DNA from 2 places in the Micromonospora sp. WMMD1274 genome. Region 2 is predicted to be linked to the other one. Evidence: riboswitches for the same ligand, from Rfam matches in the RefSeq annotation. Region 2 holds a riboswitch; the other holds the start of a gene.
The links. Region 2 has a riboswitch for cyclic di-AMP ahead of ACN27D_RS14005 (NlpC/P60 family protein). Riboswitches for the same ligand answer to the same signal wherever they lie in the genome.
Positions count from the first base shown of each region.

Region 1: linked by a shared signal. The riboswitch ahead of ACN27D_RS32885 (transglycosylase family protein) and the one ahead of ACN27D_RS14005 (NlpC/P60 family protein) in region 2 are both predicted to bind cyclic di-AMP.

Region 1 is NZ_JBMHMG010000001.1:6,947,778-6,954,696, reverse strand. Features, by position in the region: gene ACN27D_RS32895 (winged helix-turn-helix transcriptional regulator) at 1-390, opposite strand, end outside; gene ACN27D_RS32890 (LLM class flavin-dependent oxidoreductase) at 437-1,999, opposite strand; cyclic di-AMP (ydaO/yuaA leader) riboswitch at 2,171-2,316, shown strand; gene ACN27D_RS32885 (transglycosylase family protein) at 2,315-2,965, shown strand; gene ACN27D_RS32880 (YbaB/EbfC family nucleoid-associated protein) at 3,153-3,602, shown strand; gene ACN27D_RS32875 (M4 family metallopeptidase) at 3,722-5,785, opposite strand; gene ACN27D_RS32870 (transglycosylase domain-containing protein) at 6,198-6,919, opposite strand, start outside.
Region 2 is NZ_JBMHMG010000001.1:3,033,003-3,039,921, reverse strand. Features, by position in the region: gene ACN27D_RS14020 (zinc metalloprotease) at 257-1,249, shown strand; gene ACN27D_RS14015 (pyridoxamine 5'-phosphate oxidase family protein) at 1,319-1,864, opposite strand; gene dcd (dCTP deaminase) at 1,943-2,521, shown strand; gene ACN27D_RS14005 (NlpC/P60 family protein) at 2,585-3,619, opposite strand; cyclic di-AMP (ydaO/yuaA leader) riboswitch at 3,633-3,767, opposite strand; gene ACN27D_RS14000 (N-acetylmuramoyl-L-alanine amidase) at 4,005-6,038, shown strand; gene ACN27D_RS13995 (C40 family peptidase) at 6,110-6,919, opposite strand, start outside.

The sequences.
Region 1 (6,919 bases), 3.9 Mb from region 2:
CACCGGCGCGCCGCACTCGTGGTGGGCAACCCGGACCGCCGGGCCGGCCTCGTCGGCGGCGTACGCGTCGCCCCACTGCCGCAGCGCGACGAGCACCGGGATCAGGTCGCTTCCCTTGGCAGTGAGCACGTACTCGTCGCGGGTGCGCTGCCCGGGCTCGCGGTAGGGACGCCGGTCGAGCAGCCCGTCGGCGACGAGCTGCTTGAGGCGTGCGGCGGCCACCGGCTCGCTGACGCCGACCCGCCGGGCGAAGTCGTCGAAGCGGCGGGTGCCGAACGACGCTTCCCGCAGCAGGAGCAGCGTGGTGCGGTTGCCGACCACCTCGAGCGCCCGGGCGATCGAGCAGTTGGCGGTGGACCAGGAGTCACGCTGGGCGAGGAGGTCCGTCATGGCGTCGACGGTACCTCCTGACTTAGGGAACCAAAAGTCAGCTACCTCACAGCTGGCCGGGGAAGAAACCGTGCCGGGCCAGCGGCTCGACGATCTGGTGCTCCTCGTACGACAGGTGCGACAGCAACGTGTCGGTGAGCAGGTCCACCGCCTCCTGGAGTCCGGTGAAGTCGCCGGGCCGGCGGACCAGCTCCACGAGTGCCCGGTCCACGCTCTCCACCACGCCGTGGATCACCACGTGCTCCTCCTCCAGGCGGTCCAGCACGGCGGCCAGCCCGGCCTCGGATCGGCGCAGGTGCGGGAAGATCGAGGCGTCCTCCAGCCCGTGGTGCTGGGTGACCATCGTGCAGTAGGCCGCGCAGTACGCCCCGAGCGTCCAGTTGTTCTGCCGCATGGTCATCTCGTTCAGCGCGGCCCGCGCCCGGCCCGGCGTGACCGAGCCCTGCTTGACCTGTTCCAGCAGGTCGCGCACCTGGGCCAGCTCCTGCCGCAGGTGGTCGTGCACGTCCACCAGGTGCTGCCCGGCGGCCTGTCCCCGGGCCGGGTAGGTGTGCCCGGCCGGTGGCGGCGGGGCGGTCGGGCGGGTGGACTCGTCCCAGGGGCGGCGCGCGCTCAGGCGTACCCCCGGGTCGGGGGTGGGGGTGACACCCAGCGTGCTCGGGCCGCCGGCGGCGGCCTGCTCCTCGGCGGCCGCGCGGGTGCCGCCGACGGGCGTGGCGCGCTCGGCGGCGACCAGCTCCCGCACGGCGGGCGCGACCTCCTGGCCGAATATCTGGATCGCGCGCGGCTCGTCGCTGCCGAGGATGAACGTGGTGATGCCGTGCTCCAGCGTGAGCCCGGCCAGTTCCTCCACCCACTGGTCCGGCGGCCCGGCCAGGAAACCGGCCGACGAGCGGGCGAACGTGCCGGTCACGTTGAGCATGCGGCGGATCGCGGCCGGGTCGCGCCCGGCGGCCCGGGCGCCCTCGTCGACGAGCGCGTTCAGGGCGGGCAGCTCGTCGGGGCCCTTCGGCAGGTACGACAGCGACGGCAGCCAGCCGTCCGCGGCGCGGCCGACCAGGCGCAGCATGCGCGGCTTGTACGCGCCGACCCAGATGCCCACCGGGTGCGCCGGCGCCGGCCCGCGCTTGGCACCGACCACCCGGTAGTGCTCGCCGTCGACCCGGATCATGCCGCGCCGGTCGGTGTCCCAGACCTCGCGGATCACCCGGATCGCCTCGTCCAGGGCTTCGACGGCGGCGCCGGGGGACAGGCGCCGCCCGCCGGTCGCCTCGATCGCGTCCCAGAACGCGCCCGCGCCGAGCCCCAGCTCGACCCGGCCGCCGGTGAGCAGGTCCAGGCTGGCGATGCTGCGGGCCAGCACCACCGGCTGGCGCAGCGGCAGGTTGAGTACGTTGCCGGCCAGGCGGATGCGCTCGGTGGCGGCGCCCACGTAGGACATCAGCGTCCAGGTGTCCAGGAAGCCCGGCTGGTACGGGTGGTCCTGGAAGGTGACCAGGTCCAGCCCGACCTGCTCGCAGAGCCGGGCGAGCGCCACCACCTGGTCGGGCTGCCCGGCGGCGGGGGTGATGAAGCCGCCGAAGGTCAGCTCGTGTCCGTGATCGGTCATCCGTCCCGCCCTCCCGTGATCTTGCCTGGCCCTGCCACCGTAGCGCCGCCGCCGGTAGCCCGGCCGGGTGAAGAGCATCACAAGAAGTGGACGATCGTCGCAAAACGCTCCTAGCGTCGGTTTCGTTCGCAGACGCGGACACCGCGGGCCGGAAACGCCAAATCCCGCCGCCGTCCCCGGTAACCGAACCTCGCGCGGGAGCGGGGGAACCACACGTTCCACGGTGCATCGTCACCTCGGGGTGAAGCCGCCACCGGCGGCCGGGCTCCTCGGCCCGAACCCGACAGCTCACCTCGTCGGCGTGGAGGAATCCACATGGCAACTGAATACTCAGCCCGAAGCCGCCGTACCGCTCTCGGGGCGGTTCTGGCCGGCGCCGCCGTCGGCGCCGCGACCCTCTTCGGCCCGGCCGCCCCGGCCAGCGCGGGCGTCAACTGGGACGCGGTCGCGCGCTGCGAGTCAGGCGGCAACTGGAAGATCAACACCGGCAACGGCTACTACGGCGGGCTCCAGTTCTCCCGCGCCACCTGGAACGGCTACGGCGGCAAGAAGTACGCCGCCCGCGCCGACCTGGCCAGCCGCTCCGAGCAGATCGCCGTCGCCGAGAAGGTGCTGCGCGGTCAGGGCATCGGCGCGTGGCCGGTCTGCGGCAGGAAGGGCGGCTCGGCGAACGCCGGGTCGGCCGCGGCCGGCGAGCGGGCCACCACGAAGGCCACTCCGCGCAAGGCCGCCCCGGAGCGGCCGGCCCCGCGCAAGGCCGCCCCGGAGCGGCCCGCGACGAAGGCCGCGCCGCAGCCCGCGAGCGGTGCCGGGACGTACGTGGTCCGGCGCGGGGACACGCTGTCGGAGATCGCCGTGGCGCAGCGCGTCGACGGCGGCTGGCGTGCCCTGCACGAGCGCAACCGGGCGGTGGTCGGCGACGACCCGGGCCTGATCTTCCCCGGTCAGCGGCTGCGCCTGCGCTGACAGCGGTCCGGAGAACGCCCGGCCGGTCCGTCCGGCCGGGCGTTCACCCGTCCGCGACACGCCGCGTCGCCGGTGTCCGGCCTGCTCGCGGCGCCGGGGCGCGGCCCGCGACAGCCGGTGACCGCGATTCGTCGGAGCCGGTTGCTAGGGTCACGGTGCTCGGCTAAGACGTGAAGAAAGCGCGGAAATGACCAACGACCCGTTCTCGGCGGCCGCGAGCCTCGACGAGATGCTGACCCGCACGCAGCAGGCGCTCACCGCGATGCGCTCCCGGGCCTCGGCGCACGCCGACGGCGAGCCGGGCGACCTGCTCCGCGCCGAGGGCACGGCCGCCGGCGGGCGGGTTCGCGCGGTCGCCGTCCAGGGTGGCCGGCTGGATTCCGTGACGGTCGACCCGGAGCTGGCCGGCGAGCCCCTCGACGTCCTCTGCGGACACCTCGTCACCGCCGCCAACGCCGCGTTGTCCGAGCTGGACGCCCAGGTCAGCGCGTCGGCGCGGGCCGACGCCGACGCGCTCGCCGCCCGGCTCGGCACCATGGGCGACCAGGCCGAGCTGTTCGGCCGCGCGATGCACGAGGCGGCCGCGCGGATCCACCGCGACCGCGGCACCCCGTCCCGGGCCGGGCGCCCGGCCTGATTCGACGGCCGGCGTGGCGCCGCGACCCCGCGACCCCGCGACGCCCGGCACGGCGAGGCTCTGGCACGACGAGGCGGCCGGTCGCCGGGAGGACGACGACCGGCCGCGCTACGCCACGGTCAGCTCAGGGTGACCGCGGTGTCGTCGACGACGAAGGACGTCTGCAACGAGCTGTCCTCCACGCCGCTGAACGAGATGGTCGCCGTGGTGCCCGCGAGCGACGAGATGTCGAAGGACCGCTGCACGTAGCCGGTGGCCTTGTTCAGGTTGGAGTAGGTGGCCAGCGTGGTGCTGCCCGCCTTGACGGTGAGCTTGTCGTACGCGGTGCTGGTGGTCGACTCCGCGCTGTCGACGTGCAGCCAGAAGCTCAACGTCGCCCGGCATCCGGCCGGGATCGTCACCGACTGGCTGAGCGTGTCGGTGTGCGACGAGCCGTACCCGTCCAGCCACGCCTTGTACGAGCCGCCGTGTGCGGCCTGGCCGCTGTCGGTGGTGATGACGCCGGACGAGGCGCTCCAGCTCACGTTGCCCGACTCGAAGCCCGGGTTGGCGAGCTTGTTGCCGGAGCAGCCGCCCGACGGCGGAGTGGTCGTGGTGCTCGGCGTGGGCGTCGGGGTGCCGCCGGCACAGGTCGGCTCGCCCGACTGGGCCGGTACGCTGACCGCGGTCCACGCCGCCTTCACCGCGTTGAACTCCGTGCAGCCGCTCGGGTAGAGGTTCTTCGCCGCCTGCAACGTCCACACGCGGTACTTCAGGTAGGACGAGGACGACGTCTTCAGCAGCATCGCGTTGTACATGATCTTCATGGCCTTCTGGATGCCCAGGCCGGTCACGCTGCTGCCGTTGCAGGTGGAGCTGGAGGGCTGCCCGTTGGTCGGGCTGCTGCCGTTGGCCAGCAGGTAGAACCAGTGGTTGCCCGGGCCGGCCGCGGCGTGCACCTCGGTCGACGGGATGCTGCTGGAGTAGCAGTTCGGGTCGCCGAGCGCCGACGGGTTGTACATGTTGCGGATCGGGCCGGAGCCGACCAGGTTGATCTTCTCGCCGACCAGGAAGTCCGGCGCGTCGTAGCTGGACGGCTCGTTGGCGAACCACTCGGTGGCCGCGCCGAACGTATCAGCCACGAACTCCTGCGTGCCGCCGCCGGAGATGCCGCCGGGGGTGTTGTCGTCGATGCCGTGGCCGATCTCGTGCGCCACCACGTCCAGCGAGCTGATCCACTGACCGGCGGTGTTCTTGCCGATCTGCACCTGGCTGCCGTCGTAGTAGGCGTTCTGGTCGTTGAGGCCCACTCGGATCGGCCAGTAGCCGCCGTTGCCGTTGGCACCGTTGCGGCCCAGCCACTGGGCGAGCATCTTGTGCTCGGTCTGCGCGGAGAACAGCGCGTCCACGCAGCCGGTCTCCTTGTTGGTGGCGGTACCGTTGCCCCAGACGTCGTCGGAGCCGCTGAACGTGGTGTTGTTCGCCGCGTCCTGGCAGCTCAGGTTCGTGACCGTCGGGTCCTTCATGGTGTACGTCGAGCCCGACTGGGTCGTGTTGAGCGTCAGCGGGCTGGGCCCGTTCCAGGCGCCGGTGCCGGTGCCGCGCACCACGTGCTCCTGCTTGCGCAGGACCGCGCCGGTGCGGGCGTCGACGTCGACGGTGAGCCGGCTGGGGCCGTCCGCGCCGGTGCCGCGTACCGTGGTCTCCCAGGCCAGCGCCGGTGCGGCGCCGAGCGTGTAGACCACGAGCGTGGTGCCCTCGACCGCGTTCACGGTCGTGAGCTGGGCGCGCGCCGTCTTCGCGGCGGCGTCCCGGGTCAGCGCGGGCGTGGTGGCAAGGGCGCCGATGGGCCGCTGCTGCGCGACCGAGGCGTACTTCAGGTTGCCGGCCGCGTCCGTGGCGAGCACGAAGTCGCCGCCGACCACCGGCAGGCCCTTGTAGGTGCGCTCGTAGGGCACGTACTGGGTGCCCTCGGAGGAGATGACCGGCTTCTGGACGAACGCGTCGTCGGAGCCGGCCTGCAGGTAGGCGGGACGGTTCGCGACCAGGGCACGGGCCGAGTCGGCGGCGGTCGCGCGGGCCTGGGCCGGGTCCGGGGCGGCGGGCCCGGGTGGCGCGGCCTGCACGGCCGCGGCGGTGCCGGCAGCGAGGATGCCGGCCGCGGCCGCGCCGGTGAGCGCGGCGAAGCGAGGTGAGAGTTTCACGGGGGTTTGCTCCTGTTCTACAGGCGCGCCGCACGGAGCCCGGTGGGGACGGGCGGCGCGGTGGTGCGAGGCAGGGTGACGGCCGGTCACCGGAGCTGCCGGCGTGGCTCCGGGTCGACAGATCGACCGTCGTGAGTCGCCGGGGGTCGGCGGCTCGCTGGTGCACAATCACACGCCGCCCGAGCCCGGAGCAATGGGTGACCTGGGCAACGGCTGACAGTCGGGCGTGTCGCCGCGCGCGTCGATTCAGGCAACCATGATCTTCAATAGGCCCTGATCAGGGCGAACATCGCCGACTGTGGATGGGCGGGCTTGCAAATTGCGGACGTTGCCGCTGTGTGCGAATGGCGCGCATAGACGCGAGGCCGCCGTGCGCGCGGCCGGGCGGCGGCTCGGCCGCCGCCCGGCCGGGTCAGCGCGGGCCGCGGGTACGCGTCGGCGACACGGTGGGCAGCGGTGGAAGCGACGGCGTCAGCGTCGGCCGCGACGTCGGCCGACCGGTCGGGCCCGGGCTCGGGCTCGACGAGGAAGGGCTCGGGCTCGGCGACTCCGAGGGCGTCGGCACGGCGGTGGTCGGCGGCGGTGGCACCGACCGGGTCGGCTCCGGGGTCTCGCCGGGGAACGTCGGCTCACCGAAGCGGTACTTGCCCGGGTCGAGCTTCATGGCCGCGGTGGCCCGGTTCATGAACTGCCGCCAGATCGGCGCGGCGCCGGTCGAGCCGTACACCTCGTAGCTGCCGCCCTTCGTCCGCAGCGGCTTGCCGTCGGTGGTGCCCAGCCAGACGGCCGAGGCGAGCGCGCCGGTCCAGCCGACCATCCAGGTGTGCACGTTCTGCGTGGTGCTCTGCCCCGCCTGCCACGTGCCGGTCTTGCCGGCGGAGTCCCAGCCGTTGCCCAGCTCGGCGGCCCGCACCCGGCGCAGCGTCCAGTCGAGCTGGTCGATCGCCTCCCGGTCCAGGCCCAGGTCCGTCGTCCGCAGCTGCTCGGTCCACACCTCCTCGTCGTCCTTGGTCACCGACCGGACGAAGTGCGCGTCGGCGCGCTTGCCGCCGGCCGCGAACGTCGCCATCCCGTTCGCGTGGTCCTGCACGGTGATCCCGTACTGCCCGATCCCGACCTCGGTGGAGAACCGCT
Region 2 (6,919 bases):
CTACCTGAAGACCCCCACCCTCGTGCATCCAGGTGCCCGCGCCACTTCGGCGAGGTGGCGGCATCGGCGGGCGGTTGACCCCGCCACCTCCCCGAGCTGGAGTGGATCAAGCACTCAAGCGAGGCCGGCCGGCGCGAAGTTGCACGTCGGCAACATATGGGCGTTCTCAAATCTGTCGATGGGATGTAACGTCTGCCCCACGTTTCCGAACCGGCGTGACACACCCCCTGGCACGCCGTCAGAAAGAGGTGGGCCCATGGGACTCCGTCCCAACCTGCTGACCCGGCGTACCGCCGGTGTCGCGACGTCGACCCTCGCGCTGCTGCTCAGCACCGCCGCCGTCGGCGTCGTCCCCGCTGCTTCGGCCTTCTCGGCCGCCCCGGCCGGCGTCTGCGCCGAGCCGGCCGACGCCCACGCCGACGAGCACGCGAACGCGCGCGTCGCGAAGGGTGGCAACGCCAAGCTGGACCCCAACCACCTGACCGCCAAGCAGGTCCGTGACCGTGAGGCCGACCTCGCCGCGGCGCAGCGCGAGCGGGCCAACTTCCGGACCGGCGCCGTCGCGCCGCTGGCCACCGTGACCATCCCGGTCGTCGTGCACGTCATCCAGGAGAACAGCACCCGGGCCGGCGGCAACATCACCGACTCGATGATCAACCAGCAGATCACCGTGCTGAACCAGTCGTACGCGGGCTCGACCGGCGGCGCCGCCACCGCGTTCGGGTTCCAGCTCACGAAGATCAACCGGGTGACCAACCCGTCGTGGTACCCGATCGTGCAGGGCTCCTCCGCCGAGCGCTCGATGAAGACCTCGCTGCGTGAGGGCGGCAAGAACACGCTGAACATCTACCTCGGCGAGCTGAGCGACAGCCTGCTGGGCTGGGCCACGTTCCCGAAGCGGACGCTGGACAAGATGGACGGCGTGGTCGTGCTCAACGAGTCGCTGCCCGGCGGCACCGCGACCAACTACAACCAGGGTGACACCGGCACCCACGAGGTCGGCCACTGGCTGAACCTCTACCACACCTTCCAGGGCGGCTGCTCCGGCTCGGGCGACAGCGTCTCCGACACCCCGGCCGAGGCGTCGCCGGCGTACCAGTGCCCGACCGGGCGGGACACCTGCTCGACCGCGGGCAAGGACCCGATCACCAACTTCATGGACTACACGTACGACTCCTGCATGTACCAGTTCACCGCCGGCCAGGCGAGCCGCATGCTCACCGCGTGGAACGCCTACCGCGCGGCCTGACCCTCGCACCACGTACCGGTGCCGGCCCTGTCCTCGGACGGGGCCGGCACCGTTTCGTTCCGGGTCGGGTCAGGCGGCCGGGCGGCGGGTGTCGAAGCCGTGCCGGCCGCGCCGGGCCTCCGCGCCCACCGGCTCCCGCCGGGCCGGTTCGGCTCCGCGCGGGTCGAGCCAGACCCGCACCTGCGGCGGGGCGGCGCCGGGCTGGGCCACCGGGTCGCGCCGGGTCAGCATCGCCGCCTCGACCGTGAACTCGAACAGTCGCCAGTCGCCCTGCGGCGACGCGCGGGCGATCCGGGCCAGCCGGGCCACGGTGGCCGGGTCGGTCACCGGCCGGGCGCGGCCCGCGACGTACGCCTCGTCGTCGCTCTCCTCCGGCGGGAACGAGTGCAGCGCGTAGCGGCCGTCGCGTTCGAGGTCGCGGCGCTTCGGCGAGTCGATGACGAAGCACCAGAGGCCGTCGTCGGTGATCACCGGGGAGACGGGATGGACCCGGGGGCCGCCGTCGGCGCGGACCGTGGCGAGGTAGCCGAAGCCCGGCCCGTACTGCTGCATCAGGAGGCGGAGCTCGTCGGCGAGGCGGGGCTCGTCGGCGGCGAATTCGGACCAGGAAGCCATGTGGACACTCTATCGAACACGTGTACGAAGATGTAGTGCGACACGCTGGTCACCCGTACCGGTCGCTATGGTGTTCCGATGCTGCTCTCCGACCGCGACCTGGTCTCCGAGATCAAGGCCGGCACGCTCGCGCTGGAGCCCTTCGAGCCCACGCTGGTGCAGCCGTCGAGCATCGACGTACGCCTGGACCGGCTGTTCCGGGTCTTCAACAACCACCTCTACACGCACATCGACCCGTCGATCCAGCAGGACGACCTGACCTCGATGGTGGAGGTGCCGGAGGGGCAGCCGTTCGTGCTGCACCCGGGCGAGTTCGTGCTCGCGTCCACGCTTGAGGTGATCTCGCTGGGTGACCAGCTCGCGGGCCGGCTGGAGGGCAAGTCGAGCCTGGGGCGGCTGGGGTTGCTGACCCACTCGACGGCCGGCTTCATCGACCCGGGGTTCTCCGGCCACGTCACGCTGGAGCTGTCGAACGTGGCGAATCTGCCGATCACGCTCTGGCCGGGCATGAAGATCGGCCAGCTCTGCATCTTCCGGCTCTCCTCGCCGGCCGAGCACCCGTACGGCTCGGCCGTCTACGGTTCGCGTTACCAGGGGCAGCGCGGCCCGACGCCGAGCCGGTCCTGGCAGAGCTGGCGGACCTGGCCGACCCGCTGACGCCGCGCTTGGGGCGCCGCGCCTGGGGCCCCGCCGTCACCGGCGGAGCCCCGGAGCACGACCTCAGCCGGGACGGCCGTAGCTGTTGATGTCGCCGTCGTCGACCCGCTTCATGGTGATGGGCTTGCCGGACTGGGAGGCGTGCACCACCCAGCCGTCGCCCACGTACATCGCCACGTGGTGCAGGTCGCTGTAGTAGAAGACGAGGTCACCGGCGCGCAGTTCGGCCCGGCTGATCCGCTTCGTCACGCCGTGCTGCTGGCGTGCGCTGTGCGGCAGTGAGACGCCGCCCTTGGCCCAGGCCGCCATGGTGAGGCCCGAGCAGTCGAAGTGGTCCGGTCCGGCCGCGCCCCAGACGTAGATCTTGCCGATCTGGGCGCAGGCGAACTTGACCGCCGCACCGGCCGGGCCGCCGGGGTAGCCGGCCGGGCACGGCGCCGGGCGCAGCGGGCCGCCGCCACCCTTGCCGTACACCTTGAGCCGCAGCTTCTCCAGCTTGGCGATCTCGGCGTCGATCTGCTTCTTCTTCGCCGCGAGCTGGGCCTCGGTACGCGCCAGGCCGGCGATCATCTCGTCCAGCGGCTTCTTCTTCGCCGCCAGTTCGTCGCGCAGCGCGGCGACGGAGCGCACCTGTTCGTGCTGGCGGTGCGCGAAGCGGTCGAGCAGTTCCAGGCCGTTCACCAGGTCACCGGGCGAACGGCTGCCCAGCAGCGCGTTCACGGTGGAGAGGTTGTCGCCCTTGTAGGCGTCGGCGGCGAGCCCGCCGACCTGGCCGAGTGCGGCGTCCACCCGGGCCTGGAGGGGTGCGATCTGCCGGCCGAGCGCGTCGGCCTGCTTGCGCCGCGCGGCGAGCTGCCCGCGTACGGCGTTGACCTGTTCGATGACCGGTTCGAGCTTGTTCCAGTCGCGGTCGATCTGGGCCTCGATCTCGGCGACCGAGGGTTCGGCGTGTGCCGCCGTGGCGCCGCCGGTCAGGACGACGGCGGTGCCGACCAGTGCGGCGAGGGCGGTGGTGAAGCGGGACCAGCGGGAACGCGGCGCGACGAAGGACCGGTCGGCCGACCGGTTCGACGACGGCCGCGGGGCATGGAGTGCCACCGGGCGTCCGTACTCCTTCTTCCGTACCGCCTACCGGGTTAGCTGACGGATTCGGGCGGGAAGGGAGCCGCCCTACCGCATCGCTGCGGATTCACCCCAGGTACCTGGTTCCCCGGCTCGCCCGGAGGCGACTCGGCGGTGTCGGACCGTCACCGACCGGGTTGGACGGTGAGACGTGCGGCCGACGATTCACCAGAGTAGGGACCACCGTTATCGATCCGCAACTTCCAGCGCCGTGACACTCCGTACGCGATCCGGTGCCGCACCCGCGCGGAGGTGAAATTTTCTTTCAAGGCTGATTACCCACTGGAAAGGTATTGACCCTCACGGGTGTGCGGAGTGAGGGTGGAAACGCAGTGACCCCCATCCCTGTCCAGGAGGTTCGATGCACCTCTCCGCCCCGCCGTCGGGCAGACGGATACTGCTCGCCGCCGCAGTGGCGACAGCCACCGCGCTGGCGACGACCGGCCCGGTGACCGCCGCGCCGGACACGCCCGCGCCCGCGAGCGACCGGCAACAACAATACGCCGCCGCCGCGGCCGAGTACGGCGTGCCGCAGAACGTGCTGCTCGGCGTCTCCTATCTGGAGTCCCGCTGGGACACGCACACCGGGCAGCCCAGCACCAGCGGCGGCTACGGCCCGATGCACCTGACCGACGCCACGCACATCCTCGCCATGCCGGGCAGCGCCCACGTCGACGAGGACGAGGACCCGCGCGGCGACGACGCCCGCCCGCTCAAGCTCGACCCGGCCACGGCCGCCGCGCCGCAGCGGGAGACCCCGCTGCCGCCCGCCTCGCTCCAGACGCTCGACGCGGCCGCCGCGCTGACCGGGCTCGACGCGGGGACGCTGCGGACCGACCCGGCCGCGAACATCCGCGGTGGCGCGGCGCTGCTGGCGTCGTACCAGAAGGCCCTGGGTGGGCCGGTCGGTGCCGGCACCGACCCGGCGGCCTGGTACGCGGCGGTGGCCCGGTACTCCGGCGCGGACACCTCCGACGCCGCGGCGGCCTTCGCCGACGAGGTGTACGACCAGCTCGGCCAGGGGGCCAGCCGGACCACCGACGACGGCCAGCGGGTCACGCTCGCCGCCACCGCCGCGAAGCCGGACCGTTCCCGCCTGGCCCGCCTCGGCCTGCGCAACGCCGAGCGGCCGGACGGGCTGGAGTGCCCGGTGCGGCTGGCCTGCGATTGGATCCCCGCGCCGTACGAGCAGCTCAGCGACGACCCGGGCGACTACGGCAACCACGACCTGGGCGACCGGCCGAAGCAGCAGAAGATCGAGTACATCGTCATCCACGACACCGAGGGCTACTTCGGCCCGAGCGTCGACCTGGTGAAGCGGGCCGACTACCTGGGCTGGCACTACACGCTGCGCTCGGTGGACGGCTACATCGCCCAGCACATCAAGACCAAGGACGTGGGCTGGCACGCCGGCAACTGGTACGTCAACGCGAAGTCCATCGGCCTGGAGCACGAAGGCTTCGCCGGTCAGGGCACCTGGTACACCGAGGCGATGTACCGCACCTCCGCCAAGCTGGTGCGTCACCTGGCGCTGAAGCTCGGCATTCCGATGGACCGCCAGCACATCATCGGCCACGACAACGTGCCCGGCATCACCGCCGCCAACGTGGGCGGCATGCACTGGGACCCGGGACCGTACTGGGACTGGTCGCACTACTTCGACCTGATGAAGGCGCCGTTCCGCGGCACCGGCACGCCCCGGACCGGCCTGGTCACCATCGACCCGGACTTCGCCACCAACCGGCCCGCGTTCACCGGCTGCAACCAGCAGCCGCCCGGCGTCCCGACGCCCCGGCCGCCGGCCGAGCCGTGCCCGTCGCGTGGTTCCTCGGCCGTGATCCTGCGGACCGCGCCGAGCCCGGACGCCCCGCTCGTCAACGACCTCGGGCTGCGCCCGGACGGCACGCCGGACACCATGTACATCTCCGACCACGGCGCCCGCGCCTCGGCCGGCCAGACGTACGCCCTCGCCGGCCGCCAGGGCGACTGGACGGCGATCTGGTACCTCGGCCAGAAGGCGTGGTTCCTCAACCCGGCCTCCGCGCCGACGGCCAAGTGGGCCACCGGCTTCGTCGTGACGCCGCGGCCCGGCAAGGCCACCATCCCGGTGTACGGGCGGGCCTATCCGGAGCAGGCCGCCTACCCGGACACCATCCCGTACCAGGCCATCTCGCCGCTGCAGTACACGTTCGCCGCCGGCCAGCGGTACGCGGTCGGCGGGGTGCTGCCGGGCGAGTACTACCGGGCGGTCTCGTTCGACGGTTCCGCACCGGGTGACCGGACCGTGGTCCGCGGCGAGAACCGCTACGTGCAGGTCCAGTTCGGTCACCGGATCATGTTCGTGAACCTGGACGACGTGCTGATCCTGCCGTCCCCGGTCGGCGCGCCGCGCTGACCCGTCACCGCACACGAGAAGGCCCCCGGTCCGTGCGGACCGGGGGCCTTCCCGCTGTCAGGGGTTGCGGGTCAGCTGACCCGGACGAAGCCGGCGAGCGGCTGGGTGTTGATGCTCGACACCTGGACCGGTTTGCCGGTACGTGGCGCGTGCACCATCACCCCGTTGCCGAGATAGAGCCCGACGTGATGCAGGTCGGAGCCGAAGAACACCAGGTCACCGGGGCGGGCCTCGGAGCGGGAGACCCTGCGGCCCTCGTTCCACTGGGCACCGGTGAAGTGGGTCAGCGAGATGCCGGCCGCCTTGTACGCGTACTGGGTGAGACCGGAGCAGTCGAACGAGTTCGGGCCGGTGGCGCCCCACACGTACGGGTCACCGACCTGGGCGCACGCCGTCTTGATGGCGGTCCGCGCGGCGCTGCTCACCACGCCGTCGATCTTGGGGCAGCCCGCCGGGCGGATCGAGGTCACCGGGAGCATGGCGGTCAGCCGCTTGATCTCCGAGTCGATCTGCTTCTTCTTCGCCGCGAGGTCGTTCTGCTGCTTGATCTCCAGCGCGATCAGCGCGTCGAGCTTCTCCTTCTGCCTGTTGTACTCGTCGCGCACCTTGAGCACACCGGCGATCTGGCGGCGCTGGTCGTCGGCGATCCGGTCCAGCATGACCAGCTGCTCGGCCAGCGCGCCCGGCTTGCTGTTCACCAGCAGCGCGCCCAGCTCCTGCGACGGGCCCTGGATGTAGTACCGGGCCGCGATGTCGCCGACCTTGTTCATGGCGAGCGTGGAGGCCAGCTCCAGCGGCACCATCTTGTCCTTCAGCGCCTTGGACTTCTTCTGGTTGGTCCGGAGCTGCGAGCGGACCTTGTTGAACTGCTCGATGGTGGG